2 regions of the Oceanobacillus sp. FSL K6-3682 genome follow, and region 1 is predicted to be linked to the other one. Evidence: a T-box and tRNA genes for the amino acid it is inferred to sense, from the RefSeq annotation. Region 1 holds a T-box; the other holds one or more tRNA genes.
What was found. The T-box of region 1 lies ahead of tyrS (tyrosine--tRNA ligase). A T-box ahead of a tRNA ligase gene usually reads a tRNA of that ligase, here a tRNA-Tyr.

Region 1 (4,432 bases):
GGCCCCCATTTGGAAATGACTGTGGATAATCTGCAATAGATGTTGCAGGCTGAATAACGCCTTCCTCCATCGCTGGTGCATAGTCAAGTAAAGGTTTAATCGTACTGCCGGGAGATCGTTTAGTATCTGTAGCAAAATTTACCTGATGCTCTTCATCAAAACCGCGGCCGCCGACAAAGGAAAGAATTTTACCGGTATTATTTTCAACCATGATAGCCCCTGCCTGAATAGGCTGTGTTACTTCGTATTCTTCTCCGTCACTGTTTGTAGCCGTATAGGTTTGGGCATAACCATAGTCTGAATAATTTTTTGCGACATCCTCCATAGCATCATACATTTCTTTATTAATCGTAGTATGGATCTGATAGCCGCCATCGCGTAATTCTTTTTCTGTGCGTTCTGCGTACTCTTTCCTTAAATCATCATCTTCTGCCAAATCTTCCTTTGTAACTCCATCTTCTTCCATCAATAATCCCCGAATAATCTCTTTCGCCCGTTTTTCCACTTCATATGTGACATAAGGATATTGATCTGTGGAAGAAGGGACAGCATCTATAAAATCACCGGCAATATCATAATTTGCAGCTTCTTCCAGTTCTTCATCCGTTATATACTCCATATCATGCATACGGTTTAAAACAGTTTTCATACGTTTAATACCAGGCTGTAAATCTTCCTCTGATTTTAGTTCTCCTTCAGCTGTAAAAGGTGTGTAAGAGGAAGGTCCCTGTGGGAGCCCTGCCAGATAGGCTGCCTGTGGAAGAGTCAGTTCGGAAGCATTAACGCCAAAAATACCCTTGGATGCAGTTTGTATACCTGCAATATTGCGGCCGGATGAATTTCTTCCGTAAGGGATAATATTTAAATAAGCTTCTATGATTTCATCTTTTGTAAAGTAATTTTCCAGCCGCATTGCTAATAATATTTCTTTGGCTTTTCGATCAAATGATACTTCGTCAGTCAGAATTTGATTCTTAATAAGCTGCTGTGTGAGAGTACTTCCTCCTGTCTGTACAGAGGAATTTAGAAATTCCTGCGCCGTTGCTCTTAAGATAGCTTTTGGCACAACACCCTCGTGCTCGTGAAAATACTCATCCTCTGTTGCGATAACAGCATCAACCAATGTAGGAGAGATATTATCGAGCTTTACTTCCTCACGATATAAATCACTTCTGATATCTCCTAAGTAAACATCATTTGCAAAATAAATACTGGACGTCTCAGAATAATTGTAAATATCATCTGCCATAGATGCTTCACTTCTCAATGGTTCATCATGGACCAGTGATGCAAAGTATCCCAGTCCAATTCCACCGACGAAAATTCCTCCGATGACACCAATAATCATGACAAATAATACAATATTCCAAACAACGTCATATGTAATTCTTGATGCCTGCTGGAGAACACCTTTTTTCCACCAGTTCTTTATAGTATTAAAAAAACGTTGCAGGTTTTCTTTCATAATCTACATTAGACCTCCTAATTCTATATTTATTATAACATAGAGAAAATGGAGTTTGGTAGTAGGATGATAAGAAAATAGTTGCACAGAAATGTTATTTGTGCTATGAATAGTATCATATAATTAAAAAGCATTGAAGGATCGGAGTAGTATTGTGAGTCCCTATTTTAGAGAACTGACGGTTGGTGCAAGTCAGCATACATTCACATGCGAATTACAATCTGGAGCTATTCTTCTTATTGACTGTTTGCTCATAAGAAGAACGGTGTAAAACATCGTTAACAAACCTTAAGTGGCTGTAAATTACAGCAACAAGGGTGGTACCGCGAATCCAACTCGTCCCTTTCTTTCATGAGAGGAGACGGGTTTTTTATTTTCTTATCTAAAAAATGGATTTATCGCAGCTGGAGCTGGCTGTAAGACTCTCCTTTAAGAATAGAGAACACTTGAACATTCTAATTATGAGACCAAACAGCAAGAGCTACAGGTGAAACAAAAATCAAGGAGGAAGAATCATGAGCATTTTACAAGACCTAGAAAACAGAGGATTAATTAATCAAGTTACTGATAGAGAAGGTTTAGAAAACCATCTCAAAAATAATCAGGTAACATTATACTGTGGATTTGATCCGACGGCGGACAGTCTGCATATTGGTCATCTGGTTCCTTTAACCATGCTGCGCAGGTTTCAGCGGGCAGGGCATAAGCCTATTGCTTTAGTCGGCGGCGGAACAGGGATGATTGGAGACCCAAGCGGGCGGTCAAGTGAACGCAGCCTAAATACGGAAGAGGTTGTTTTTGGTTTTACGGAAAGTATACAAAATCAAATCGCAAAAATAGTTGATATGGATGATACATCCAATGACAATCAGGTTATTTCCCGTAATAATCATGACTGGTTAGGGAATATGACAATTATTGATTTTCTTCGCGGTGCAGGGAAGCATTTTGGCATCAATTATATGCTGTCAAAGGATTCCGTTTCAGCAAGGCTTGCACAGGGGATTACGTTTACTGAATTCAGTTACATGATTCTGCAGTCTTTAGACTTTTTACGGCTGTACGAAGAAGAAAATTGTACACTGCAAATTGGCGGAAGTGATCAATGGGGTAATATTACTGCCGGACTGGAGCTTATCCGCCGCTCCAGAGAAAATCAAGGTGAAACAGCAGAAGTGTACGGCTTAACAGTACCTCTTATTACGACAGCAGATGGAGTGAAATTTGGGAAAACTGCTGGTAATGCAATATGGTTAGATCCAGAAAAAACATCCCCGTATGAATTTTACCAGTTTTGGATTAATGTAGATGACCGCGATGTTATCCGTTTTATTAAATACTTTACCTTCCTGTCTGATGAAGAAATTGCAGAATTGGAAAAAGAGGTGGAAAGTCAGCCGGAAAAACGCGTTGCCCAACGGCGTCTGGCAGAAGAAATGACTCGCAGCATACATGATGAAGCTGCACTGGTTCAGGCTCAAAAAATTTCTGAAGCATTATTCAGCGGAGATATAAAGCAGTTGAATGTCACAGAAGTAGAACAGGCGTTTAAGGATGTTCCTAATCATGATGTTTTGAAGGAGCCTGTCGGTCTGATTGACTTATTAGTAAATGCTTCTATTTCTTCATCCAAGCGTCAGGCAAGAGAAGATGTGAAAAATGGAGCTATCTATATTAATGGAGACCGTGTACAGGATTTGGATTACATTGTAGATGAGGCGGATCGTTTAGGGGATGCCTTCACAGTAATTCGCCGAGGAAAGAAAAAATACTACTTAATTCGTTTTCAATAAAAAGACTGTTCAAAGAGTAAATGAAAAAATAGATTTGACACTATTTTATCGTCAAATCTATTTTTTATCCATTTATTGTAAAAAAGTAAGAATAGATTATTATTTATTGTAGAAGAATAAGGCCAGAGTTCCTGGACCGGAATGTGCGCCAATCACAGAGCCAACCATTTCTATAATAATATTCTCTTCTTTCACGCTAAATTTATCCTGTATCATTTTTGAAAGCTCCTGTGCACGAGGCAGATCATCACCATGGCTGATACCAATGATTTGGTTTTCTAAATTATTGCCTCGCTTGTCCATTACCTCGATCATTCGCTTAAGTACTTTCTTAGATCCGCGAATTTTTTCTAAAGGAATGAGTTTTCCATCTTCAACATGCAGGAGAGGCTTGATATTTAATAAGCCTCCGACTAAAGCTGCGGTCTTGCTTACACGGCCGCCGCGATATAAATACTCTAAATTATCTACAGTAAATATATGCTCCATTCGTTCAGCATTTTTATCAGTTTGCGCAATAAGCTCATCAAAGGAGATATTCTGCCGGGCCATTTTCGCAGCTTCTAATACTACTAAACCAAGTCCCAGTGAAGCACATTTGGAATCAATAATATGTAGCTGTGCTTCTGGATAGCTCTCTTTGATTTCCTGCTCAACAATCTTTGCGGCTTGATACGTTCCTGATAATTCTGATGAAAAAGCGATATAGAGCAAAGGTTTTTCCGCTTCTGCATAGGAAGTAAAAATATCTTTAAACTGATTGACAGATGCTTGGGATGTTTTTGGAGTCTGGCCTTCCCGCATAGCATCATAGATCGTCTTTGGGCTAATATCAATACTGTCCCGATAGTCTTTTTCTTTTAGATGAACAGTTAATGGTATCATTTCAATATTATATTCGTTATAATAATGTTCGGATAAATCGCATGCGCTGTCAGCTAGAATGGTGATTGACATTATAATCACATCCATTTCTTTAAAATGTGTGTTCAAAAAGGTTTCGAATTAGAAGCAAGAAGACCAAGGCGACGTGAATTTTACGAACGGAGCGTATGCTTTTAAATACGTGAGTATCGGAAAATTTACGTCAACGCAGAGATTCGCCGCTTATCATTTGGGAACTTTTTGAACATCCTCTTAAAATAAGTATTGTATATCAAGTTTACGTTTAATT
Region 2 (4,432 bases), 2.0 Mb from region 1:
TCTTCCGTTGCAGGGTTGATCACATCAATTTTCTCGTTTCCAGTGGAATCAACCCACTGACCGTTAATATAATGCTGTATATAGTTATACATTTTATTACACCCCTTTATATATTTTCCATTAATACTGATTCCCGCTATAAATAGTTATTAAACATAGAAGAAAACTTTGTTTTCAGCCAAAAAAAAACTGCCTTCTCTTTTTAAGAGAGGCAGTTTTGTATATTTTGTAGGAATCAGCCGCCGATAATGTTAAAACCGGCATCCACATGCAATACTTCCCCAGTGATTCCGCGAGAGAGTTCACTAAGGAAGAATAAAGTTGCATCTCCAACTTCATCCTGATCAATGTTACGGCGCAGTGGAGCTTTTTCTTCCACAACATGTGATTTTTCATTAAAATTAGCAACTCCCTTTGCAGAGAGTGTGCGGATTGGGCCTGCTGATACAGCGTTCACGCGAATTCCGCGTTTACCTACATCTTCAGCTAAATAGCGGACGCTTGCTTCCAAAGATGCTTTAGCAACACCCATAACGTTGTAGCCTGGAACAACCTGCTCCGCTCCAATATAAGTTTGTGTGACAATTGAGCCGCCTTCAGTCATTAATTCCTGTGCAGCCTTTGTAACAGATACCAGCGAATAAGCGCTGATTTCTTGTGCCAATAAAAAGCCGTCGCGAGAAGTATTTACATATTCACCTTGCAGTTCTTCACGTTTGGCAAAAGCAACGGAGTGAACTAACCCGTGAATTACACCGACTTTTTCTTTTATTTCATTAAAAGCCTCCTGTACACTCTCATCTGATGCTACATCGCAGGAAACAACTGCTTTTGGTTCAATTTCATGCTTATCTAAAAGTTTGGCTAGTTTTTTATAGGATCTTTCTTGTCTATTCGTAAAAATAAGGTTGGCTCCAGCATTATGTAGAGATTTTGTGATACCCCAGGCGATACTTCTTTCATTAGCAACACCCATTACAACAATATTTTTACCTTCTAATAGTTTTGTCATTTTCATCCTCCATTCAACATTTAACTTAGCACCTATTATAACTGATTAGTACCAGGTGATAAAGTGATAATCTGTTTTTCCTTTTAGATAGAAGAGCATATGTAAATAAAAATTCAGCCTGGGCAAGACTATTACGGAAATATATTTTACTTTCCCGGGAGGACTATCGGTGTATTTTTTAACTGGTTACATGTTTCATTTTATTTTTGTTGAAAAATTAAAGGGTATTATTTAGTAATTTAGCTTATAAAAAAATTTCATTCAGCAGGGAATCATGGTTATTAGTCATAAATAGAGAAATCACTCAAAAGTTGTTTATATTATAGAAGGAAATATTCAAAAGCATGGAATATGTGATGGAATTAAAGCCTCTAAAAACAGCATTGGAATAAGGGACAGGAGGTAATCGAGGAGCTTTTAAAAAATAAAATAAAGTTTTTTTCATTTTTCTCTTTACAAACGGTTGGTTACTCGATATAATAAAATTCGTCAGTTTGCGAGAGATACTTACATAAAGCTTCTCAGACAACGCATCATGGCCCGTTGGTCAAGCGGTTAAGACACCGCCCTTTCACGGCGGTAACACGGGTTCGAATCCCGTACGGGTCACCAATAATGGAGGATTAGCTCAGCTGGGAGAGCACCTGCCTTACAAGCAGGGGGTCGCAGGTTCGAGCCCTGCATCCTCCACCATTATGCCGGCCTAGCTCAACTGGTAGAGCAACTGACTTGTAATCAGTAGGTTGGGGGTTCAAGTCCTCTGGCCGGCACCATTTTTTGTGTATATATTTGAAAGTATGGTTAACAATAATATGGAGGGGTAGCGAAGTGGCTAAACGCGGCGGACTGTAAATCCGCTCCCTCAGGGTTCGGCAGTTCGAATCTGCCCCCCTCCACCATGTTTTTTGTTGGGCCATAGCCAAGCGGTAAGGCATCGGGTTTTGATCCCGTGTACCCTAGGTTCGAATCCTAGTGGCCCAGCCTTTTTTTTATGTCTTTTTTAGGCGGATAGCTTAAATAACAGGAGCCATTAGCTCAGTCGGTAGAGCAACGAGCAAAGCTTCTGCCGAGTAAACTGCGAGTAACCCCGAAGGATTAACTTCGAAGCGTTTGCTGGCAGATGCAGGGGTCTGCTGGATAGAGAAGCACTAAATAAGATATAAAGCTGTTTAAAATGGGAGCCATTAGCTCAGTCGGTAGAGCATCTGACTTTTAATCAGAGGGTCGAAGGTTCGAATCCTTCATGGCTCATTACAAGAATGACAAGTATAAAACACTTTAGGAAAACGGGATAATATTATCTCGTTTTTTTCTTTATAAATAAGTAAACTGTTTTATCCTTATATATATGTATTCAGGTCACTGAGGATTAAAATATATGAAGCGGGAAACAAATCATTAAAGCTCTTGCTTTTTGATATTACGCATAAGAAATAAATCATGAGAAAGTATATATTATAGAAGCATTGTAAGCATATAGACTGGTGTTGTGCATTTTTTTACTTTTAATAAAGTAAAAATTCTTATTTTATTACGATAAAATGATTAACATAATTCCAGTAACGAAATAAGTATCTTCTAAATGAAAAAACGGTAGAATTCGTGTTATAATCAAATATAGTTTAATTTAGTACTTAGTAATAAAAAACATATTTAGATATGATAAATAAAAAGGATGAGCTAGGCATGACCTCTTCAAGAATACCCGGTTTTTATAATATGACGGTAGAAGACAGGCGCGCATTATTACGTGAAGCCTTTTCTTTAACGGATGCAGAAACGCAAAATTTGTCTAACGCAGACGCGCTTACTATTGAAACAGCAGATAATATGATTGAGAATGTCATTGGTACCTATCAATTACCATTTGGATTAGGATTAAATTTTTTGATAAACGGGAAAGGATATGTAGTACCAATGGCTATTGAAGAAGCTTCTGTCGTTGCTTCTGCAAGCCATATTGCAAAAATAGTCAGAGAAGCTGGCGGATTTCAGACAGAGTCAAAGGAAAGACTGATGATTGGACAGATTCAAGTTGTTGGATGTCCTGATTTTCAAGAAGCAAAGCAAAAAATTTTTCAACAAAAAGATATATTAATGCGTGCCGCTGATGATGCTTATCCAAGTATTGTCAATCGCGGCGGCGGTGTGAAGGATTTGGATGTCCGGATTCTGAATGAAGAGGATTCTTCGTCATATAGTAAAATGCTGGTTATGCATATCTACGTAGATACCTGTGACGCAATGGGTGCTAATATGATTAATACCATGGTAGAATCTATTGCTCCAATCGTGGAAGAAATAACCAGGGGAAAGGTTTATTTGCGTATTTTATCAAATTATGCAGACCGCAGCCTTGTAACAGCGAAATGCTTTATACCTCCACATCTGCTGAAAACAGGTTCGTTTTCTGGGGAAGAGGTAAGAGACGGTGTTATTCATGCCTATGAATTTGCTGCTTCTGACCCCTATCGTGCTGTAACGCATAACAAAGGGATTATGAACGGGATTGATCCTGTTGTGATAGCGACAGGAAATGATTGGCGGGCAGTAGAAGCTGGAGCACATGCTTATGCTGCGAGAAATGGTCATTATGGATCTATGACTACATGGTCAAAGGATGAAGAAGGTAATCTTGTTGGTGAAATTGAATTACCAATGTCTATAGGAACAGTCGGAGGAGCAACACGCGTGCATCCGCTCGCTGATTTTTCTTTATCCATTATGCATATTGAATCAGCAGAAGAGCTTGCGCAAGTAATTGTGGCAGTTGGTCTCGCTCAAAATCTTGGAGCGCTCAAAGCGTTGGCAACAGACGGTATTCAGAAAGGTCACATGGCACTTCATTCACGTTCTGTTGCGATTGCCGGAGGAGCAACTGGGGAGATGATTGATGTGATAGCAAAACAATTAGTAGAACAACAAGAAATCCGTGTGGGAAAAGCTAAAGAATTGGTGGAACAGTATAAACAATGAGTGCAGAAAAAGTAACAGCGTCGGAAAAAACAGCTATTGGTATAGCTCATAGTAAGGTCATTTTAATTGGAGAGCATGCGGTTGTACACGGACAGCCGGCAATTGCTATCCCATTTCCTTTAATTGGTGTAGAGACGGTGATTGAGTATGTTCCTGGGGCGGTGAAAATGGACAGTACTTTTTATCACGGTCCCCTGAAGCATGCCCCGAAAGAGCTGGAAGGAATTGTTGAATGTGTATCCAGTTCCTGTGAATACCTTGGGATCCCTTATAAAGACTTATTAATACGAATTAATTCTTCTGTCCCTCCTGGGAAAGGCCTTGGATCCAGTGCATCTGTAGCTATTTCTGTCATTCGCTCTATATTCAACTACTGTGATAAGGAATGCTCAGTAGAGGAATTGCTTCAATTAGCAAATGTTGCAGAAACTTATGCGCATGGAG

Region 2: it encodes a tRNA-Tyr, which carries the amino acid that the T-box ahead of tyrS (tyrosine--tRNA ligase) is inferred to sense. The anticodon was not compared.

What each region holds. Positions count from the first base shown of each region.
Region 1 is NZ_CP150263.1:3,182,727-3,187,158, reverse strand. Features, by position in the region: gene MHH51_RS15905 (transglycosylase domain-containing protein) at 1-1,465, opposite strand, end outside; T-box leader at 1,590-1,812, shown strand; gene tyrS (tyrosine--tRNA ligase) at 1,981-3,258, shown strand; gene MHH51_RS15895 (DegV family protein) at 3,358-4,215, opposite strand.
Region 2 is NZ_CP150263.1:304,600-309,031, forward strand. Features, by position in the region: gene MHH51_RS01595 (aldehyde dehydrogenase family protein) at 1-92, opposite strand, end outside; gene fabI (enoyl-ACP reductase FabI) at 236-1,012, opposite strand; tRNA gene MHH51_RS01605 (tRNA-Glu) at 1,550-1,624, shown strand; tRNA gene MHH51_RS01610 (tRNA-Val) at 1,630-1,705, shown strand; tRNA gene MHH51_RS01615 (tRNA-Thr) at 1,710-1,785, shown strand; tRNA gene MHH51_RS01620 (tRNA-Tyr) at 1,827-1,911, shown strand; tRNA gene MHH51_RS01625 (tRNA-Gln) at 1,922-1,993, shown strand; tRNA gene MHH51_RS01630 (tRNA-Lys) at 2,191-2,263, shown strand; gene MHH51_RS01635 (hydroxymethylglutaryl-CoA reductase, degradative) at 2,699-3,988, shown strand; gene mvk (mevalonate kinase) at 3,985-4,432, shown strand, end outside.